Regions from separate parts of the Duganella caerulea genome, predicted to be linked through region 2. Evidence: predicted binding sites of a transcription regulator. Region 2 holds the regulator's gene; the other holds the start of a gene.
The links. Region 2 encodes NrdR, which represses ribonucleotide reductase genes. Its sites were predicted from a motif close to CACNANATNTNGTG; they were not measured.
Positions count from the first base shown of each region.

Region 1: the regulator NrdR is predicted to act here: its motif matches at 4,684-4,697, upstream of ACUJB0_RS15600 (ribonucleoside-diphosphate reductase subunit alpha).

Region 1 covers NZ_BPWJ01000004.1:616,037-626,813, forward strand. Annotated here, with positions in the region: gene ACUJB0_RS15585 (PDDEXK nuclease domain-containing protein) at 1-164, opposite strand, end outside; partial or broken gene ACUJB0_RS15590 (hypothetical protein) at 191-289, opposite strand; gene ACUJB0_RS15595 (ribonucleotide-diphosphate reductase subunit beta) at 370-1,497, opposite strand; gene ACUJB0_RS15600 (ribonucleoside-diphosphate reductase subunit alpha) at 1,586-4,510, opposite strand; gene ampD (1,6-anhydro-N-acetylmuramyl-L-alanine amidase AmpD) at 4,779-5,414, opposite strand; gene ACUJB0_RS15610 (sigma-54-dependent transcriptional regulator) at 5,411-6,970, opposite strand; gene ACUJB0_RS15615 (sensor histidine kinase) at 6,983-8,665, opposite strand; gene ACUJB0_RS15620 (PP0621 family protein) at 8,678-8,962, opposite strand; gene ACUJB0_RS15625 (cytochrome C assembly family protein) at 8,959-9,765, opposite strand; gene ACUJB0_RS15630 (ABC transporter ATP-binding protein) at 9,788-10,585, opposite strand; gene ACUJB0_RS15635 (ABC transporter permease) at 10,585-10,777, opposite strand, start outside.
Region 2 covers NZ_BPWJ01000013.1:20,200-30,976, reverse strand. Annotated here, with positions in the region: gene ACUJB0_RS28270 (serine hydrolase domain-containing protein) at 1-171, opposite strand, end outside; tRNA gene ACUJB0_RS28265 (tRNA-Lys) at 235-310, opposite strand; tRNA gene ACUJB0_RS28260 (tRNA-Lys) at 340-415, opposite strand; gene ybgF (tol-pal system protein YbgF) at 473-1,228, opposite strand; gene pal (peptidoglycan-associated lipoprotein Pal) at 1,336-1,869, opposite strand; gene tolB (Tol-Pal system beta propeller repeat protein TolB) at 1,899-3,173, opposite strand; gene tolA (cell envelope integrity protein TolA) at 3,173-4,096, opposite strand; gene ACUJB0_RS28235 (ExbD/TolR family protein) at 4,112-4,549, opposite strand; gene tolQ (protein TolQ) at 4,565-5,257, opposite strand; gene ybgC (tol-pal system-associated acyl-CoA thioesterase) at 5,266-5,679, opposite strand; gene ACUJB0_RS28220 (SDR family NAD(P)-dependent oxidoreductase) at 5,909-6,658, opposite strand; ZMP/ZTP riboswitch at 6,811-6,936, shown strand; gene glyA (serine hydroxymethyltransferase) at 7,035-8,282, shown strand; gene nrdR (transcriptional regulator NrdR) at 8,339-8,809, shown strand; gene pilV (type IV pilus modification protein PilV) at 8,939-9,493, shown strand; gene ACUJB0_RS28200 (PilW family protein) at 9,559-10,440, shown strand; gene ACUJB0_RS28195 (pilus assembly PilX family protein) at 10,443-10,777, shown strand, end outside.

The DNA.
Region 1 (10,777 bases), on a different contig from region 2:
TCCTCGCCAGAGTGGCGCTCGTGCCTGTCCAGCCACTTGAGATACAACTCCATCTGTCCTTTATGGGCGGCTTTGAAGCGCCCAAGTTTGAGTTCGATGGCCACCAGGCGACGGAGGCGGCGGTGGAAAAACAAAATGGCAGCAGCTGCAAAAAGTGCGTCCAACTCAAATGTCGCATCAGCGATGCGACATTTTCCAGGTCAGGGAAGGCTTGTACAAACTGCACCATCCGGCGAAGATTCTGCGTCTCGAAGCCTCGACCGAACTCATTCGCCAGCTTCTGCCCCAAGCGAGTCAGATGCCATCAAAAAGCAAAAAGCCTGGCAATTGCCAGGCTTTTTGTGTGTCGCTCTACCGCCAGCGTACTGATTAATCCCAGTTCAGCGCGCCGCCGGTCTGGTACTCGATGACGCGGGTCTCGAAGAAGTTGCGTTCCTTCTTCAGGTCGATCATCTCGCTCATCCATGGGAACGGGTTGTCTTCCTGGTCGAACAGCGTCTCCAGGCCGATCTGCGTGGCGCGGCGGTTGGCGATGAAGCGCAGGTAGCCCTTGAACATGGTCGCGTTCAGGCCCAGCACGCCGCGTGGCATCGTGTCTTCGGCGTAGGCGTACTCCAGGTCCACCGCCTTCAGGAACAGCTGCTTGATCTCTTCCTTGAACGCAGGCGTCCACAGCAGCGGGTTTTCCATCTTGATCGTGTTGATCAGATCGATGCCGAAGTTGCAATGCATCGACTCGTCGCGCAGGATGTACTGGTACTGCTCGGCGGCGCCCATCATCTTGTTCTGGCGGCCCAGCGCCAGGATCTGGGTGAAGCCGACGTAGAAGAACAGGCCTTCCATCAGGCAGGCAAACACGATCAGCGACTTGAGCAGCTGCTGGTCGTTGTGCACGGTGCCGGTGGTGAAGGCCGGGTCGGTCAGCGTGTTGATGAACGGAATCAGGAACTCATCCTTGTCGCGGATCGACTTGACCTCGTTGTAGGCGTTGAAGATCTCGCCCTCGTCCAGGCCCAGCGACTCGACGATGTACTGGTAGGCGTGGGTGTGGATCGCCTCTTCGAACGCCTGGCGCAGCAGGTACTGGCGGCATTCCGGGGCGGTGATGTGGCGGTAGGTGCCCAGCACGATGTTGTTGGCGGCCAGCGAGTCGGCGGTGACGAAGAAGCCCAGGTTGCGCTTGACCAGGCGGCGCTCGTCCTCGGTCAGGCCGTTCGGGTTCTTCCACAGCTCGATATCGCGCTGCATGTTCACTTCCTGCGGCATCCAGTGGTTGGCGCAGCCGGCCAGGTATTTGTCCCACGCCCACTTGTACTTGAATGGCACCAGCTGGTTGACGTCGGTCTTGCCGTTGATGATGCGCTTGTCGTCGGCATTGACGCGCAGCGCGACTTGCTCGGCGTTGGCTTCGCCGGAAGCCAGCGCGGCTTGCGCATTTTGATTGACAGCAGCTTGTGATGCGGCCGGTGCGGCCTCTTCGTCCCAGGACAGCGACATGGTGTTTTCCTTCTGAATTCGGTGTAAAAAGAACCGCCCGGACGGGCCGGGACGGTTCACTCTCTATATTAGTACGTTTGCCGCCCGCTTATTGGCAGGCTTCGCATTCCTCGAAACCGTCGTCGCCGGGACGCAGGTAGCAGGCGGCGCCCTCCTCGACCGCCGGCGCAGCGGCTGCCGCCGCCGGAGCCGACGCGGCCATGGCGCTGGCCGACATGCCGCCGTCCACGGCCACCGCGTTCAGCGCGCCGGTCTTGGAGGTCGATTTCTCCATGTGGGTGGCGGCGATGGTACGCAGGTAGTAGGTGGTTTTCAGGCCACGCAGCCATGCCAGCTTGTAGGTCTCGTCCAGCTTCTTGCCCGACGCGCCGGCCATGTAGATGTTCAGCGACTGCGCCTGGTCGATCCACTTCTGGCGGCGCGATGCGGCTTCCACCAGCCAGGTCGGCGACACTTCGAACGCGGTTGCATAAATGTCACGCAGGTCTTGCGGGATGCGGTCGATCTTGGCCAGCGAGCCGTCGAAGTACTTCAGGTCGGAGATCATCACCTCGTCCCACAGGTCGCGCGCCTTCAGGTCGCGCACCAGGTAGGCGTTGATCTCGGTGAACTCGCCCGACAGGTTGGACTTCACGTACAGGTTCTGGAAGGTCGGTTCGATGCAGGCCGACACGCCAATGATATTCGAAATGGTCGCGGTTGGAGCGATCGCCACGCAGTTCGAGTTACGCATGCCGAACTTCTTGATGCGGTCGCGCACCGGGGTCCAGTCCATGGCCGACGAGGTGTCCTGCTCCAGGTAGCCGCCGCGTTCTTCGGCCAACAGCTTGATCGAGTCCTGCGGCAGGATGCCACGATCCCACAGCGAGCCTTTGTACGACTGGTAGTGGCCACGTTCCTCGGCCAGTTCGGTCGAGGCCAGGTAGGCGTAGTAGCACACCGCTTCCATCGAGGTGTCGGCGAAGGACACGGCTTCGTTCGACGAGAACGGAATGCGCATCATGTGCAGGCAGTCCTGGAAGCCCATCACGCCCAGGCCCACCGGACGGTGACGCATATTGGCGTTGCGCGCTTTGTCGACGGCGTAGTAATTGATGTCGATCACATTGTCCAGCATGCGCATCGCGGTGCGGATGGTCTTCTTCAGCTTGACGTGATCCAGCTTGCCCTCTTTCATATGGGCCGGCATGTTGACCGAACCCAGGTTGCAGACGGCGATTTCGTCAGGACCGGTGTTCAGCGTGATCTCGGTGCACAGGTTGGAGCTGTGGACCATGCCCACGTGCGACTGCGGCGAACGGATGTTGCATGGGTCCTTGAACGTGATCCATGGATGGCCGGTTTCGAACAGCATCGACAGCATCTTGCGCCACAGGTCCAGCGCGGCGATCTTCTTGAACACGCGGATCTCGCCGGCGGCGGCCTTGGCTTCGTAGCCCAGGTAGGCTTTTTCGAAGGCCTTGCCGACCAGGTCGTGCAGGTCCGGGCAGTCCGATGGCGAGAACAGGGTCCACTCGCCCTTTTCCATCACGCGCTTCATGAACATGTCCGGGATCCAGTTGGCGGTGTTCATGTCGTGGGTGCGGCGGCGGTCGTCGCCGGTGTTCTTGCGCAGGTCCAGGAACTCTTCGATGTCCATGTGCCAGGTTTCCAGGTAGGCGCACACCGCGCCCTTGCGCTTGCCGCCCTGGTTGACCGCGACGGCGGTGTCGTTGACCACTTTCAGGAACGGCACCACGCCTTGCGATTTGCCGTTGGTGCCCTTGATGTGGGCGCCCAGCGCGCGCACCGGGGTCCAGTCGTTACCCAGGCCGCCGGCGAATTTCGCCAGCAGGGCGTTTTCCTTGATGGCGTCGTAGATGCCTTCCAGGTCGTCCGACACGGTGGTCAGGTAGCACGACGACAGCTGCGAGCGCAGGGTGCCCGAGTTGAACAGGGTCGGGGTCGACGACATGAAGTCGAAGGTCGACAGCAGGTTGTAGAACTCGATGGCGCGCGCTTCGCGGTCCGATTCGTTCAGGGCCAGGCCCATGGCGACGCGCATGTAGAACGCCTGCGGCATCTCGATGCGGACGTCGCGCACGTGCAGGAAGTAGCGGTCGTACAGGGTTTGCAGGCCGATGTAGCCGAACTGCAGGTCGCGGTCGGCGACCAGCGCCTTGGCCAGGCGGGCCAGGTCGAACTCGGCCAGCTTGGTGTCCAGCAGTTCGTTGGCGATGCCCTTGGCGATGTATTGCGGGAAGTAGGTCACGTATTCGGCGGCCGCGGCGCCCTGCGCCACTTCCTTGCCGAAGACTTCCTTGCGGATCGTGTGCAGCAGGATGCGGGCGGTCACTTGCGAGTAGGCCGGGTCTTTTTCCATCAGCGCGCGGGCGGCCAGGATGGCGGACTTGTGCAGCTCTTCGACCGGCACGCCGTCGTACAGGTTCTTCAGCGTCTCGGCCACGATGGCGTCGGCGTCGACGTGCTTTTCCAGGCCGATGCAGGCGGCGTTGATCAAGCCGGTGACGCGGTTCATGTCCAGCAGCTTGCGCTCGCCGTTTTCAACCACGTGGATTTGCGGCGCGTCGATGGTGGCGGCGGCGCCTTGCGCTTCCTTGGCGGCGCGGCGCTCTTCCATGTGCTTGGCGCGGTACAGCACGTAGGCGCGGGCGACATCGTGTTCGCCGGAGCGCATCAGCGCCAGTTCAACCTGGTCCTGCACGTCTTCGATGTGGAAGGTGCCGCCCGATGGCTGGCGGCGCACCAGGGCGGTGACCACGCTGGAGGTCAGCTGTTCTACCAATTCACGCACGCGCGCCGAAGCCGCGCCCTGACCACCGTTGACGGCCAAAAAGGCCTTGGTCATGGCGATCGCGATTTTCGACGGTTCAAACGCGACGACCGCGCCGTTACGGCGGATGATGCGGTAGTCACCGAGGTCGCTGGCGGCCGTGACCGGGCTGCTGGCGGTGCTCGCAGCGGCTGCTGGTACCAGCGCTGGATTGATGGTGATGTCTTGAGTAGATTGCATTTAAGCTCCCCGATAACAGCGTGCAGTCAGTGCTGCGCGACGTAATGTTGTATAAAAAAAGGCCAAAATGAAGCGGCCAGCCAAACCTGCCTGGCTGGTTAAACTGCAATAAAATGGGTGTTGGACTGGCCTTGGCGGCTTGTAAATAGTTTAAGAACCAGTGTCATGGGAACTACTATATCTAGTGATTGGTGTGAATCGATACACTGATTGTAGTGGTCAGATAATGGTAAGACAAGTGGAAATTTTGCCGTTTACGGCAATTTTTCTATTGACTTTGCGGGAGCCCTTTTGCGAAGCGCAATTCAGCGCTAGCGCCCACTAACGCGGGCTGGTCCAGTGCCTTTCGATTAAGCAGCGACTGCCAGGTTTTCCGATAAAATTCCCAATCAAACAACGGCCCCGGGTCGGTCTTGCGGCCCGGCGCGATGTGCTCGTGGCCCTGGACGTCGGCCAGCGGGTAGCGTCCCTGCAGCGCCACCGTCAGCTCGGCCAGCGCCTGGTACTGGGCCGGCTCGAAGCCGCTGCCGTCGGTGCCTTCCAGCTCGACGCCGATCGAATAGTCGTTGCACTTCTCCCGCCCGCGGAACGACGACAAGCCCGCGTGCCAGGCACGCTCGTTGGCAGAAACATACTGCATCACGCGGCCGTCGCGGCGGATGAAGAAGTGGCTCGACACCTTCAGCCCCCGCAGGTCGGCGAACGAGGGGTCAGTATTATAGTCCAAGCGGCCGGTGAACAGGTCGGAGACGTGCGGACCGCCGAAACGGCCGCCCGGCAGCGAGATGTTGTGGATGACCAGCAGCGTGATGTCGGCGGGGTCGGGGCGGCAGTCGGCGTGCGGGCTGTCGTAGCGGATCGCCGGCCGCCACCAGCCGTCCGCCCCCACTTCCGCGCGGCTCACGCCTCCGGCTCCTGGATGTTCAGCTTCTGCATCTGGTAGCGCAGCTGGCGGAAGCTGATGCCCAGCAGCTGGGCGGCCTGGGTGCGGTTGAACTGCGTCTGCGCCAGCGCGCGCAGGATGATGTCGCGCTCGATCTGGTTCAGGTAGTCGGGCAGGCTGCTGGGCAGCGCGTCGAGATGCGGCAGCGCGGCGGACGGCGCGGGGTCGGCATGGGCCGGGGCGGTTGTCGCTGCCGCTGCGGATGCCGGCGCCGAAGTCGATGCGGCAGCGGATGCCGCCTGCGCCGACGATGCGGGCGACGGCGGCGACGGCGGCACGGCCGACGCGGCGCCGTCGGCGGACTGCGACGCCGTCAGCGGCGCCGGCGCCTCGGCGTTGCGCGCGCCCTTCAGCGCCAGGTCGGCCACCTCGATCACGCCGTCGTTGGCGAAGGCCAGCGCGCGCTCCAGGATATTTTCCAGCTCTCGCACATTGCCGGGGAAGGAGTAGCCGCGCAGGGTCTCCAGCACGCCCTCGCCCAGCCGCACCTTGTGCTCGAAGGTGCCCAACCGCTCGAGGATGGCGGTGGTCAGCACGGCCAGGTCGTCGAGCCGTTCGCGCAGCGGCGGCAGACTCAATTCGATCACGTTCAGGCGGTAGAACAGGTCCTGCCGGAAGCTGCCCTGCTCCACGCACTGTTCCAGGTTCTTGTGGGTGGCGCTGATGATGCGCACATCGACCGGCTCCTCGGCGGTGGCGCCGATCTTGCGCACGCGCCGCTCCTGGATCGCCCGCAGCAGCTTGACCTGCATCGCCAGCGGCAGGTCGGCCACCTCGTCGAGCATCAGCGTGCCGCCGTTGGCCGCCTGGAAGAAGCCGTCGCGCTCATCGGCCGCGCCGGTGAAGGCGCCCTTGCGGTAGCCGAAGAACTCCGCCTCCATCAGCGCCTCGGGAATCGCGCCGCAGTTGACGGCGATGAAGGGCTTGCCCGCGCGCGAACTCTGGGCGTGGATCTCGCGCGCCGCCAGTTCCTTGCCGCTGCCCGATTCGCCGTTGATGGCGATCGGCGCCATCGAACGCGCCAGCCGGGCGATCTGCGCGCGCAGCGCCTGGATCACGGCCGACTCGCCTTTCAAGCGGCTGTCCAGCGGCGCGGCGCACGGCGCCTCGCCGGCCGGCGGCTCGGCGTTCAGCCGCAGCGCCGACTGGACCATCACCCGCAGCTGGTCCAGCGCCACCGGCTTGGAGATGTAATCGAAGGCCCCGGCCTTGAGCGCGATGACGGCGTTGTCGGCGCTGCCGAAAGCCGTCACCACCGCGATCGGCGTGTTCTTATATGCGGCACTCACCTCGCGCACCAGCTCCAGCCCCAGGCCGTCGGGCAGGCGCATGTCGGTCAGCACCAGCTGGTACTCGCGTTCGGCGTTGGCCAGCAGGCCGCGCGCCTGCGCCAGCGTGGCGGCGCTGTCGACGTCCAGGCCCATTTTCAGCAGGGTCAGTTCCAGCAGCTCGCGCAGGTCGGCCTCGTCGTCGACGACCAGCACGCGCGGGGCGCGTTGGGAACCTCTAGCAGTCATCAAACAGCCTTTCTACGTCTGCGCCGGTTGCGCGAAAGTGATCACGAAGCGCCCGCGCGAGCGGGGAGTCCCATCGGGGCTGTCTTTGATATCAAAACGATATTCGTAGTCCAACCGCGCTTCGTTATTCAAACACAATTCGCGCGCCAGATATAGTCCCAGGCCGGTCCCCTTGCTCGATGTGGTGTAAAACGGCTCAAACAGGTGGGCGCGCACCTCAGGCGAGATGCCGGGGCCGTCGTCCTGCACGTGCAGCTCCATCGGCCGCGCCTTCCCGCTCACCAGCTCCACGCGCACCGAGGCCGGCGCGCCGCTGGCGTAGCGCACCGCGTTGTTGAGCAGGTTGAGCACCACCTCGCGCAGGTGCAGCGCGTCGAAGCGCACCAGCGTGCCGGCCGACGCCGCGATGGCGATGATGTCGTGCGGCAGGCCGTGGGTGTCGACGAATTCGCTTTTCAGCTCGGCCAGGAAGACGTCCAGCGCCAGCGGCTCGCTGTGCGGCTGCACCTTGCGCGACAGCTGCAGGATGTCCTCGACCATGCGGTTGACCCGCGCCACGTTGTCGCCGACGATCTTCAGCAACCGCAGATGCACGGTGCTGTCGAGATCCTCGCCCAGCAGCGCGGTGGCGTGGCCGATGGCCGACAGCGGATTACGCACCTCGTGCGCGATGCTGGCCGTGAGCCGCCCCATCGACGCCAGCTTCAGTTGCTGCGCCTGATTCTCGATGCCGGTCACGTCCTGCAGGAAGATCACGCTGCGCTCCGTGCCCAGGCCGGCCGTGTCGACCGCCGCGAAGCGCACCTTCAAATGCGCGGCCAAGTCGCGCCGCGCGCTCCACGCGGCCGTCACATCGCGCAGCGCCACCTCGGCATACGGCTTGATGGTGACGTAGGCCGTGCTGCGCGCGGGGTCGGCGCGCCACTCGGCGTAGGCCTGCGCCAGCGGCGCCAGCGCGGCGGCGGCCGACAGCAGGAACGTCATCTCCGGCCCGACCATGCCCAGCATCTGCTGCGCCGCCGGATTGCCGGCGAAGACCTGGCCGTCCGGATCGACCACCAAAATGCCGTCGCCGACGTTGGCCATCACCAGCCGGTTGACCGCCTGCTGCACGGTGATCTCGACACCGCGCTGGATCGCCAGCTCCTCCTGGCCGATCAACCGGGCCGCCATGCGGTTGACCACCAGCACGGCGGCGAAGAAGGCCGCGCCGTACAGGCCCGCCTGCAGGTAGGGCTGCTCGCCCTCCATCATGAACACCTGCCAGGTCGACTCGGCCAGCATGAACAGCGCCACCAGCGCGGCGCAGAACAGCGACAGCATCAGCGGCGCCAGGATGGCCACGCCGGCCAGCGGGAACAAATAGAGGATGGCCAGCCCGCTGCGCAATCCGCCGCCGGCCAGGAACAGCAGCGAGATGACGGCCAGGTCGCAGGCCACCTGCGACAGCAGCTGCAGCAGGAAGCGGCGCTGCCAGTAGACCGCCGTCAGCGCGAACAGGATCGCCAGGCCAAAATAGACCAGGCAGATTTGCAGGTACAGATAGGGGCCGGAGGCGCGCAGGCCGTGGTTGTCAAAGCTCAGGTAGACCAGCAGCACCAGCGCGATCACCACGCGGGTGGCGTTGAGCGTCTGCAGCGAACGCCAGAAGGTAGCGCGCGATCCGGCCGACAAGGCTTGAAGGCGCGCGATCATGCGCGGGGAGGCCTAAACGCCAGGCAGCGTGGCGTGGGCCGCGCTGCAATAGTCGCGGCCGCGCGCCTGCACGGTTTCCGATGCGGGATAGAAGATGCCGCAGTGGGCGCATTGCAGCATGGTCTCGGCTTCGGCCACGGCCCTGGCCTCGGCCGCGGACTGGCCGGCGGCGCGGCCGGACGGCTGCCGCGGCTCGCGGAACTGCTGCTGGTGGCGCTTCTGCGCCTCGCGGATCTTGCTGCGGATGGCGAAGATCACCAGGAATACCAACGCCAGCCAAAAGATAATACGGCTCATGCCCAACCCTTATGCAAAACCACTTCAAACACAAAACGGCTGCCGACATAGGCCAGCAACAAGGTGGCGAAACCGGCCAGCGTGAAGCTCAGCGCGGTCTTGCCGCGCCAGCCGCGGAAACGGCGCCCCGCCAGCAGCGACGCGAACAGCACCCACGACATCATGGTGAACACCGATTTGTGGTCCCATTTGAGCGCCTGGCCGAACAGCTGTTCCGAGAACACGATCCCCGACAGCACCGTCAAACTGAGCAGGGTAAAGCCGATGCCGATCATGCGGAACAACAGCTTCTCCATGGTCAGCAGCGCCGGCAGCTGGTCCAGCGCGGAGGCCAGGAAGCCCTTGCGCTCGGTGCCCGCGTGCAGGCGCTTTTCCTGCAGCGCCATCAGCACCGCGTGGAAGGCGGCCACCGTCAGCGTGCTGTAGGCCAGCGTGGCGATGGCGATGTGCCAGCCGAACAGCGGCGACTTGCCCTCCAGCGCAATCACGCTGCCGGGGAAGCCGGCCTGCAGCGCGGCGGCCAGCGCCGCGTTCGGCATGACCAGGCGGCGCATGCCGTCCAGGCTGAAATTCTGGTTCTCGATCCAGTAGGCGCCGACCGACACCCACAGCGCCGACGACAGCATGGCCGCGAAGCCGATGCGGATGGCGCCGGCGCCGCCGGCCACCTCGGACCACAGGCCGGCGCCGTGCAGCAGCCAGGCGGCGGCGGTCACGGCGGAAATCAGCCCGGCACGGCGCGACGGCAGCGCCGCGCATAACAGGTACAGCGCGATGGCTGCCAAAAGTAGGATAGTCTGCATGTCCGGCAGTTTACACCATCGCTCAGTCGACGGCTGCCATGCGCAGCTCGTCGTTGTGATGGCGCTGCTGCTCCTCCATCACCAGTTGGCCCAGTTCGCGCTTGAGCGCGTTGAACTCGGCGGAGGCCGGATCGCGCAAGCGCGGCAGTTCGACCATCAGGTCGCGCTTGACGGTGCCGGGACGGTAGGTCATCACCACGATGCGGTCGGCCAGGTAGATCGCCTCCTCGATGCTGTGGGTGACGAAGATGATGGTCTTCTTCAGCTCGGCCCAGATGCGCAGCAGCTCGTCCTGCAGGTTGCGGCGGGTCAGCGCGTCCAGCGCGCCGAACGGCTCGTCCATCAGCATGATCGGCGAATCGAGCGCCAGCACGCGGGCGATCGCCACCCGCTGGCGCATGCCGCCCGACAGGTCCTTGGGGAAGCGGTGCTTGAAGTCGCCCAGCGACAGCATCGCCAGCAGCTGGTCCACCTTGGCGGTGATCTGCGCCTGCGGCATGCCCTTGATCTCCAGGCCGAAGGCGATGTTCTTTTCCACCGTCATCCAGGGGAACAGCGCGTATTCCTGGAACACCATGCCGCGCTCGGGGCCGGGCGCGCGCACTTCCTTGCCGTCGGCCAGGATGCGGCCGGAACTCGGCGGCGCGAAGCCGGCGATGGCGTTGAGCAGCGTGGACTTGCCGCAGCCCGAGGGCCCCAGCAGGCAGACGAACTGGCCCTGCGGGATCTCCAGGTCGATGTCCTTGAGCGCCACCAGCTGGCGCTCGGCGGTCTGGAACACCTTGCTGACGTTGGCGACAACGATGTGATGAGGGTTCATCAGTTCTCCAGGCCGCGGTGCCAGCGCAGCAGATGGTTGTTCAGTTTATTGACGGCGGTGTCGATGATCAGGCCGATCAGGCCGATGGTGATCATGCCGGCCATGATCTTGTCCGACCAGAAGTACTCGCGCGCCTCCAGGATGCGGAAGCCCAGGCCGTTGTTCACGGCGATCATCTCGGACACGATCACC
Region 2 (10,777 bases):
TCGATTTTTGATCGTGGCGATCGCCACGGCGCAAACATGATGTTTTGACGCAAGCCGCGCCAATGTCGAGTGCAAATCCTCGGAGGACGGTTCCGCAGGATGGAGGGAGGCGCACCCAAGCATGGGTGCCGACAGGACGGAAGCGAACAGCCAGAGCAAGACGTTGCGCATGCAGATCTCCTTGGACGCAAAAAAGCCCACGAACCGAAATTCGTGGGCTTCCTTGATAATTCTTGGTAGGCCGTGCGGGATTCGAACCTGCGACCAACGGATTAAAAGTCCGCTGCTCTACCAGCTGAGCTAACGACCCAAAGGTATGAAACCTTGGTTTTCTTCGAATGGTAGGCCGTGCGGGATTCGAACCTGCGACCAACGGATTAAAAGTCCGCTGCTCTACCAGCTGAGCTAACGACCCCCGAAGAAGCGAGATTATAGGGGGTAATGAGTCCGGCTGTCAAATACCCCCGAGTAATTATTTGCCGCCGAGGCGTTCCTTGGCCGTGGCCGCTGCCGACGAGTCAGGATAGGTCTTGATCAAATCCTGCAGCGTCTTCTTGGCGGCCTTGTCTTTCAGCTCGGTCTGGCAGCTGGCGATGATCAGCATGGCTTCCGGCGCCTTCGGGCTGTCGGCGTAGTTCTTCAGCACCTGCTGCTGGGCCGCGATGGCGCTCTTGCAGTCGCGCTGCGCGAAGTAGGCGCTGCCCAGGTAGTACTGCGCGGCCGGCGCATAGCTGGAGCCCGGATAACGCTGCACGAACTCGGTGAACGCCGTGCCCGCCGCCTTGTAGTCGCCCGACTTGAAGGTCTGCCACGCGGCCTCATAGGTGCGCTGTTCGCTCGGGTCCACTTGCGCGGTCTTGCCGTCGATGGTCACCTCGCGCGGCTCCAGCTTGCGCAGGCGGGCGTCGAGGTCGACATAGAAATCCTTCTGGCGCTTTTGCGCGTTGGCCAGCTCGTTGCTCAGCACTTCGATCTGGCCGCGCAGCTTGGCCACTTCCTGCAGCGTCATTTCATTCTGCGAGACCAGGTCCAGCGTGCTGGACTTGTCGGACTTGGTGTCGATGCGGGCGTTCAGCTCGGCGCGCATGGCTTCGACCTTGGCGCGCAGGTCGAGCAGGGCTTTGCGGGCTTCGTCGTCGTCGAACAGCCCGGCGTGGGCTTGCAGCGGCAGCCAGGTCAGTGCGGCCAGCAGGACGGCGCTCAGGCCGGATTTGGAGAGTTTCTTCATGTCGGACGCTTTCACACAAATCTAATAGGAAACGGGGCGGGACGCGGTGTTATCCGCGTGCCGCCCCGTATTATGCCTGTCACCCGGCAAAAGGGTAGTGCTTTCGATTACTTGTAGACGATGTCTGCACGACGGTTTTGCGCCCATGCTTCTTCGTTCGAGCCGGTGGCTTTAGGCTTTTCCTTGCCCAGCGAAACGGCTTCGACCTGCGATTCCGACACGCCCAGCGTGGTCATGGCCTTGCGCACGGCTTCGGCGCGCTTCTGGCCCAGGGCCAGGTTGTACTCGGCGCCGCCGCGTTCGTCGGTGTTGCCTTGGATCAGGATCGAGCGGGCTTTGTTCTTGGCCAGGTAGGCCGAGTGGTTTTCCACCACTGGCTTGCCGTCGTCGCGCACGACGTAGCTGTCGAAGTCGAAGTACACGCTGCGGTTGGCCAGCACGCCTTTTGGATCGTCCAGCGGATCCAGCGATTTGGTTTCGACCGGTGCCACGGTGCGGGTGTCAGCCTGCGGCTGCGGTTTGGCTTCGATTTGACGCTCTTCCACCTTGGCTGGCTCTGCAACCTTGACCGGGGTCGACGAGCAGGCGGACAGGATGGCGGCGGTGGTGACGATGAAAGCGAGGCTGCTGAGTTTACGCATTTGATTCTCCTAGAGATGAAAGGTAAAAGTTACTGCATGAATGGACCCCAGGTGGGCTCCTTGATGTTGCCCGCCTGAGTGGTCAGGCGTTGCTTTACACGTCCATCCACCGAGACCACAGCCAGCGATTTGCGGCCGCCGGCTTGAGTGGCGTACATGATGTATTTGCCGTTGGGGGCAAAGCTTGGATACTGGTCGTCGGTGCTGTCGGACAGGCGCTGCTCCTGGCCGCTGGCCAGGTCCATCACGTACAGCTGGTAGTTGCCGTCGCGGCGGGAGATGTAGGCCAGGGTCTTGCCGTCGGCCGACACGCGCGGGCTGATGTTGTAGTTGCCGGTGAAGGTGATGCGCTTGGCGTCGCCGCCGTCGGCGTTCATGCGGTAGATCTGCGGGCCGCCGCTGCGGTCGCTCATGAAGTAGATGCTGCCGTCGGGCGCGAAGTTGGCCTCGGAGTCGATGCCGGCGCTGTTGGATACGCGCTTGAGGTTGCCGCCGTCGGCGTTGACCGTGTAGATCTGCGTGTGGCCGTCCTTGGACAGCGACACGGCCAGCTTGTTGCCGCTCTGCGCCCAGACCGGCGACGAGTTGCTGCCTTTTTCGTTGGCGACCACGGTGCGCGCCCGGTTGACCAGGTTCTGCACGTAGACCACCGGCTTCTTCTGTTCGAACGAGACGTAGGCGACCTTGGTGCCGTCCGGCGACCACGATGGCGAGATGATGGGCTCGTTCGAGCGCAGCGCCATCTGTTCGCCTTCGCCGTCGGCGTCGGCCACCAGCAGTTCGTAGTGGCGCTTGTCGTACTCCTTGACGTAGGCGATGCGGGTGGAGAAGGCGCCGCGGATGCCGGTCAGCTTGAGGAACACGTCGTCGGCGATATTGTGCGCGGTCAGGCGGGTGAACTGCGGCGCGCGCGCCACGTTTAGTTGCGACAGCTCGCTCTGCTTGACGGTGTCGAACAGCTTGTAGCGCACCTCGTAATCGCCGGCCGCCGACTTGGCGACGGTGCCGACCACCAGCGCGTCGGCGCCCTTGGCCTTCCAGGTGCCGTAGTCGATGTTGTTCATGCTGGTGATCACGCCAGCGTCGATCAGCTTGAAGGCGCCGCTGCGCTCCAGGTCGGCCTTGATGATGGCGGAGATCTGCTGCGGCGCGATGTTCTCGTCCGCGAAGCCGGCCACGGCCACCGGGATCTGGTTGCTGCCGACGCCGGAAATCTCGATCCGCATCTGGGCATGGGCGCCTGCGGCGGCCAGTGCCAGCGCGGCGGACAGGATCGCTTGGTTCAGTTTTTTCGTGGTGCTCATCAGTGCATATCCTTCATATTGAAATCGGCGACAAACTCGCGCTCTACCGTACCATCTTTTTTCTTGGGTAGTGGTGACGATTTGGCGATCGCGTTTTCAATCGCGCTGTCGTAGGCGGCCGAGCCGCTGCTCTTCATCTTGCGCACGCCGATGATTTCACCGGTCGGCAGCTGGGTGATCTGGTAGGTCGCGCTCAGCGTGTCGTCCACCGTGCCGTAGACCAGGTTGCTCTTGATCTTGGCCCGGATGGCCGCCTGGTAGCCGCCGTCGACCTTGCCGCCGGTCGAGGTGGCGGCGGTGCCGGTGCTGCCCTTGGCGGCGTTGCCGGTGATGCGGCTCATCTGGGCGGCGAAGATCTTGTCGCGGGCGGCCTTGTCGGCCTTCTCGGCTTTTTCCTTGGCGGCTTTCTCGGCCAGCGCGGCTTTCTTCTTGTCCTTCTCGGCCTGTTCCTTCTCGTCCTTCAGCTTCTGCTCGGCTTCCTTCTTGTCGGCCAGCTTCTTGGCTTCCGCCTTGGCCTGTTTCTCTTCGGCTTCCTTCTTCAGCTTGGCTTCCTTGGCCGCCTCGAGTTTTTCCTGTTCGAGTTTCTTCTTCAGCTTCAGGCGTTCGAGGGCGATGTCCGGTTCCTTCGGCGTCGGCGGCGCTTCCACCGGTTTTGGCGGGGCGGCCTTGACCACCGGCGTCGGTTCCGGTTCGGGCTCAGGCTCAGGCTCGGGCTTGACCTGCGGCGGCGCCGGCGCGGCTTCCTGCACCTTCATGTCCCAGATCTCGGCCTGCACGGTGGTCGGCTCATTGTTCTGCCAGCTCACGCCCACCCACAGGAACAGCAGCAGCACGGCGTGCATGGCCGCGGCCAGCGCCATCGAGCGCCAGCCCTCGTTTTGTCGCGGCACTTTGTAGGGGCCGCCTGCCGTTGCGGGTTTCATCGTATGCACTGTGATTTACTTGGTCGACAAACCGACCCGGTTGATGCCCATCTTCTTCGCTTCCGAGATCAGCTGGATCACGTCGTCGTACTTGCTTTCCTTGTCGCCGGCGATCAGCACCGGATAGTCGGGATGGTCGTTGTGGATGGCGCGCAGCTTCTTGACCAGCGCGTCGCGGTTGGGCGCGGTTTCCGGCGCCTCTTCACCCTTGCCCTTGACACCGATCGACAGCGCGCCGTTCGGCTTGATGACCACCTGCACGTAATCGCTGGGCGGCTTGGTGGAGCGCTCGGCGCTCGGCAGGTCGACCACGCTCGGGTCATTGGCCGACGGCATGACCATGAAAATAATCAGCAACACCAGCATCACGTCGATATATGGCACGACGTTGATCTCGGACTTGAACTTGCGGCCGCGGCCGCCGCGCATGCTGCTGGAGAAAGAGGAAGCCATGATTGCTCTGCCTTCTTAACGCGACTGACGTTGCAGGATGTTGGAGAACTCTTCGACAAAGCTCTCGAAGCGGATCGCCAGGCGGTCGATGTCGTGCGAAAAACGGTTGTACGCGACCACGGCCGGGATCGCCGCGAACAGGCCGATGGCGGTGGCGATCAGCGCTTCGGCGATGCCGGGCGCGACCGCGGCCAGCGTGGCCTGCTGCACATTGGCCAGGCCGCGGAAGGCGTTCATGATGCCCCACACGGTCCCGAGCAGGCCGATGTACGGCGACACCGAACCGACCGAGGCCAGGAAGGCCAGGTGCGATTCGAGGACGTCCATCTCGCGCTGGAAGGCGGCGCGCATGGCGCGGCGGGCGCCGTCCAGCACCGCGCCGGCGTCCATGCTTTCGCGGGCGGCGGTGTAGGCGGCCTTGCTCTTGATGAACTCACCCATGCCGGCTTCGAAGATGCGCGCCAGCGGGCCGCTGTTGGCGCGGTCCTTGCCGGCGTTCTGGTGCAGCGCATGCAGGTTGCCGCCGGCCCAGAAGGTTTTCTCGAATTCGATGGTCAGGCGGCGCGCCGAGCGCACCGCGAACATCTTGCTGAAGATGTAGGTCCAGCTGGTCAGCGAGATGCCGAACAGCAGCGCCATGATCAACTGCACGATCAGGTGCGCGTTGGTGATGAGGGACAGGAAAGAGAGGTCTTGGGTGACGTTCATGTATAGGTTCAGTCTGTTTTGATGGTACTACGCATTTTTTCGGCCACCGCCGCCGGTACGGCGCGCGGCGACAGGTCGGAACCCACGCAGCCGACCTTGACGCGGGCGGTGTTGAGCAATTGTTCGCCGCACCAGGCTTGCTGCACGAACAGGATCGAGGCACGGCCTAGCTTTTCGATACTAAGTGTTAATTTTAGTTCATCGTCCAACCTGGCAGGCGCATGATACTCCGCGCTGACGCTTTTGACGACGAACAAGACATCATGTTCGTGGAGCAAGGCGTGCTGTTCGACGTGGATGGCGCGCAACCACTCGGTGCGGGCTCGCTCGAAGAATTTGAGGTAGTTTGCGTAATAGACGATACCGCCGGCGTCGGTGTCTTCGTAATAGACCCGTACGTTCCAGATAAACTCTGCAGGCATGTTATTTTGACTACTGGTAAGATTGAGCAACATTCTACGCGATTTTATTGTTGTCGTTGAAGCTGCTACGGCGTCATTCGCGTTAAATCCGTTGTTTCTGCGGATTTTTCACGAAGACGTCAAAAATTGCATTTGCGATAGTAAAGCGTTTTCCCAGCAACTTGCCAAGGTTTGTAACAACCGCTTACGAATCGCTTCAGGGATGAAACGATTCGTCGGTGCCAACGGCTTACAGGTTGCGCTTGATCGCCAGCGGGCCGTAGCCCTGGCAGGTCGGCATCATTTCGATGCGGTTGATGTTGATGTGGGCCGGCAAAGTGGCGATCCAGTAGGCTGTGTTGGCGATGTCCTCGGCCGTCAGCGGCTCGGTGCCTTCGTAGACCTTGGCCGCTGCCTCGTCGTTGCCCTTCAGGCGGACGTTGGAGAACTCGGTGCCGCCGCACAGGCCGGGCGCCAGGTTGGTGGCGCGCACGCCGGTGCCGACCAGGTCGGCGCGCAGATTCAGCGTGAACTGCTCGACGAAGGCCTTGGTGGCGCCGTACACATTGCCGCCAGGGTAGGGCGTGTCGCCGGCCACCGAGCCCAGGTTGATCACGGTGCCGCTGCCGCGCGCCACCATCGCCGGCAGGATGGCGCGGGTCATGGCGACCAGGCCGCTGCAGTTGGTGGCGATCATGGTGTCCCAGTCCTCCAGCGACGATTCGTGCGCCGGCGTGACGCCCAGCGCCAGGCCGGCGTTGTTGATCAGCACGTCGATCTGCGACCACTCGGCCGGCAGGCTGTCCAACGCGCCCTTGATCGATGCCTTGTCGGTCACGTCCAGCACGATGGGGCGGGCTGCGGCACCCAGCTCGGCGGCCAGCGCCTCCAGGCGGTCGGCGCGGCGGCCGCTGATCAGCACTTTATGGCCGTTCTGGACGAAGGTGCGGGCCATGGCGGCGCCGAAGCCGGCGGTGGCGCCCGTGATGAAGACGATCATGTTCTATCCTTATGCGAGAGTGGAAACGATGGTCAAGTGTAGCCGAAATGGCAGTATGGCTAGCCGCGACTATCAAAATCAGCACAAGATTGCCTTTTAAGCAATCATTTCCTTGCTCAAATCTGGCGCATAAATTACAATCAGGCTTCCATTACGTCTCACGTAACTGGCGAAAAGCTCCGGCCATCACCATTTTGGTGCGTGGCGGCCGGTCGGCGAAAGGTGGGCATCCACCGGGAAACGTGAGATTTCAACAGCCGTTCGCCTGGGCAGCCATCGATGGAAATGCACGAAGAGGCTGCCTGTCCGCTATCGGCTTCCCTCATTCGATCCAACCTGCCAGTAACAAGTTACTCAATTCGATTGGAGTTTTTTCATGTTCGCAAAAGATCACACCCTCGCCAGCGTTGACCCGGAATTGTTCGGCGCCATCCAGAAAGAAAACACCCGTCAGCACGATCACATCGAACTGATCGCTTCGGAAAACTACACCTCGCCAGCCGTCATGGAAGCGCAGGGTTCCCAGCTGACCAATAAATACGCCGAAGGCTACCCAGGCAAGCGCTACTACGGCGGTTGCGAATACGTCGACGTCGTCGAGCAACTGGCGATCGACCGCGTCAAGCAGCTGTTCGGCGCGGAAGCGGCCAACGTGCAGCCGAACTCGGGTTCGCAAGCCAACCAGGGCGTGTTCTTCGCCGTGCTGAAACCAGGCGACACCATTATGGGCATGTCGCTGGCCGAAGGCGGCCACCTGACCCACGGCATGCCGCTGAACATGTCCGGCAAATGGTTCAACGTCGTTTCCTACGGCCTGACCCCGGAAGAGGACATCGACTACGCCGCCATGGAAGCGCTGGCCAAGGAACACAAGCCCAAGCTGATCATCGCCGGCGCCTCGGCGTTCTCGAAAAAGATCGATTTCGAGCGCTTCGCCGCTGTCGCCAAGGCTGTTGGCGCCTACTTCATGGTCGACATGGCGCACTACGCCGGCCTGATCGCCGCCGGCCTGTATCCTAATCCAGTGCCGCACGCCGACTTCGTCACCTCGACCACGCACAAATCGCTGCGCGGCCCGCGCGGCGGCATCATCCTGATGAAGGCCGAGCACGAGAAGATCATCAACTCGGCCATCTTCCCAGGCATCCAGGGCGGCCCGCTGATGCACGTGATCGCCGGCAAGGCCGTCGCGTTCAAGGAAGCGCTGACGCCTGAGTTCAAGGCTTACCAGCAACAAGTCGTCATCAACGCCGACGTGCTGGCCAAGACCCTGATCAAGCGCGGCCTGCGCATCGTTTCCGGCGGCACCGAGTCGCACGTGATGCTGGTGGACCTGCGTCCGAAGAACCTGACCGGCAAGGAAGCGGAAGCGATCCTGGGCGCGGCTCACATGACCTGCAACAAGAACGGCATCCCTAACGATCCGCAGAAGCCATTCGTGACTTCGGGCATTCGTTTGGGCTCGCCTGCCTTCACCACCCGTGGCTTCAAGGAAGCGGAGGCGGAACAAGTCGGCAACCTGATCGCCGACGTGCTGGACAATCCGCACGACGCAGCGACCATCGACCGCGTGAAAGCGGCCGTGAAGGTTCTGGCTGACAAGTTCCCTGTCTACGCCAAGTAATCTGTAGCACCGCGACGCCGGCCTGTGCCGGTGTCGCGTCATCGAATAGCGCCAATATGAAATGTCCGTTTTGCCAGCATGAAGATACCCAGGTTCTCGATACGCGTGTATCCGAGGAAGGGGACGCCATACGCCGGCGCCGGCGCTGCGGAAAATGTGATAAACGATTTACCACGTATGAGCGCATCGAACTGGTGATGCCGTATGTGGTCAAGAAGAACGGCAGTCGTACCGAGTATTCGTCGGCCAAGCTGCGCGGCAGCCTGACGCTGGCCCTGCGCAAGCGCCCCGTGGCGGCGCCCGCCGTCGATGCGGCGATATTGTCGATCGAGGAAAAGCTGCTGACCAGCGGACAGCGCGAGGTCGATACCGGCTATATCGGCGAGCTGGTGATGCAGGAGTTGAAGCGTCTCGACAAGATCGCGTATATCCGTTTTGCATCCGTCTACAAAAACTTCGAAGACCTGGCCGAGTTCCAGGACGCCATTGCCGAAGTCGGGCAGGAACGCAAGCCGCGCAAGGCTTAGTTTCCCGTGCGAGTTTCCCGCGCGTCAGCCGCCGGCCCATGGCTGGCGCACCATTGATACATCTCATACTCTCAGCTGCAGTCACTGCTAACTTCTAGCACTGTCCTCGTCGACTTGCGGAGGTGTGCAATGCGCACACGCGCTTATATGCCGGGCTTTACGCTGCTGGAAATCCTCGTTGCCGTGTTGTTGCTGGCGTTTGGCATTGTCGGCGGCGTGGCGATGCAATTGTCCGCGTTGCGTGCGCGGCATCAGGCGGCGTTGCTGTCGCAGGCGGGCTACGTCGCGGCTGGCCTGGCCGAACGCATGCGTGCCAATGGCGCGCAAATGCATCTGGCCGATGGCGCCAATCCCTACCTGTTGCTTGATTACGATGCGCTGGCGGAACCTCATCCGCCGGCGCCGTCGGCGCTGTGCTATGGCGGCGCGTGCGACAGCGCGCAGCTGGCGATGTTCGATCTGTACGAGGCGAAAATGCAGGTGAGCCAGTATCTGCCGGCGGGCCGGGTGCGCGTGTGCCGGGACGGTGGCGGCAAGACGGTCTGGGCCTGCGGCGGCGGGGCGGGTGCGCCGGTGGTGGTCAAGATCGGGTGGCGCGAAAAAAATCCTGATGGCACGCCGCACAAGGATGCGAGCGGCGAGTTTGCGTCGGCATTGGCCTTGGTTGTTGGAGCGACGCGATGAATGCGCGCCTTGTTCGCGGCTGGACTGTCGTCGAGTTCGCCATCGCGGTGACGTTGGGCTTGGTCGTGACCTTGCTGGCTAGCGGCTTGCTGCTGTCGGCTGGCAGCAGTTACCGCAATCACGACGAGTACGTCGGGCTGAACGACGGAGGGCGCCATGCGCTCGACATCCTGGCGCGTTCGATACGGCAGGGCGCCTACGTCAACTGGGACGGCAAGGCGGCCCCGATAGAACTGGATGATGCGGCGCCGGCGTCCGTAGCGGGACTGGATGCGCGCAGCATCAGCCGGGGCAGCGCGGATATCTCGGGGCTGTTGCCGGCGGTGGCGCATGGCAGCGATGTGCTGGCGTTGCGCTTCTCTGGCAGTGGCGTGGGCAGCAATGGCGACGGTTCCAATCTCAATTGCGCCGGCTTCGGCGTGGCCGCGCCGGACGCGACCGACGCGCGCGGCTGGAGCATCTTCTACGTTGCGGACGATGGTGCCGGCGAGACCGAGTTGCGCTGCAAATACCGGGGCGCTTCCGGCTGGGGCGCGGACGCCATCGTACGCGGCGTCGATTCCTTCCAGGTGCTGTATGGGCTCGACACGGATGTGCCGGCGGACGGCGTGCCCAATACCTATCTCAATGCCAGCGGCATCGATGCGTTGGACGCCGCGTTGGCGCTGGTTGGCGCGACGGCGGATGAACGCTTGCGTGATTTCCGCCGCAAGACTTTCTGGAAGCGCGTTTGCAGCGTCCGGGTGGCGTTGCTGCTGCATGGCGAGAGCAACGCGCGCGCCGATAACGGAGCCGCGCAATACGACCTGTTCGGCCCCGCGTATTCCGATGCGCATGGCGACGACGAGGGCGTGCGCATCGTGGAGGCGAGCCTGCCGACATCGCAGCGTACGCGGGCGCGCAGGGTGGTGAGCATGACGGTGGCGTTACGCAACCGGAGCGGATAGTCATGGCGCGGCGAAGGCAACGGGGCGTGGCGGTATTGATGTGCCTGATGATGCTGATCCTGGTGATGTTGCTGGGCGTGTCGGCGGCGCAAATGAGCTTGCAGGGCGAGAAGGCGGCGCGCGGCGAGCGTGATCGGGAAGTGGCGTTACAAGCGGCGGAGGATGCCTTGGCAGATGCGGAGCGCGATATTCAATCCGGCACGGCGGCGGTCAGCGCCTGCGATGTGGCGCCCGCGTGGCAGCGGGTGGATCTCTCTGGAGCGGAGGACGGCGGCGCCTGCACGGTGGGCTACGGCGAGCACACCGGGGCGGAGATGCTCACGGCAGAAGGCGTGCT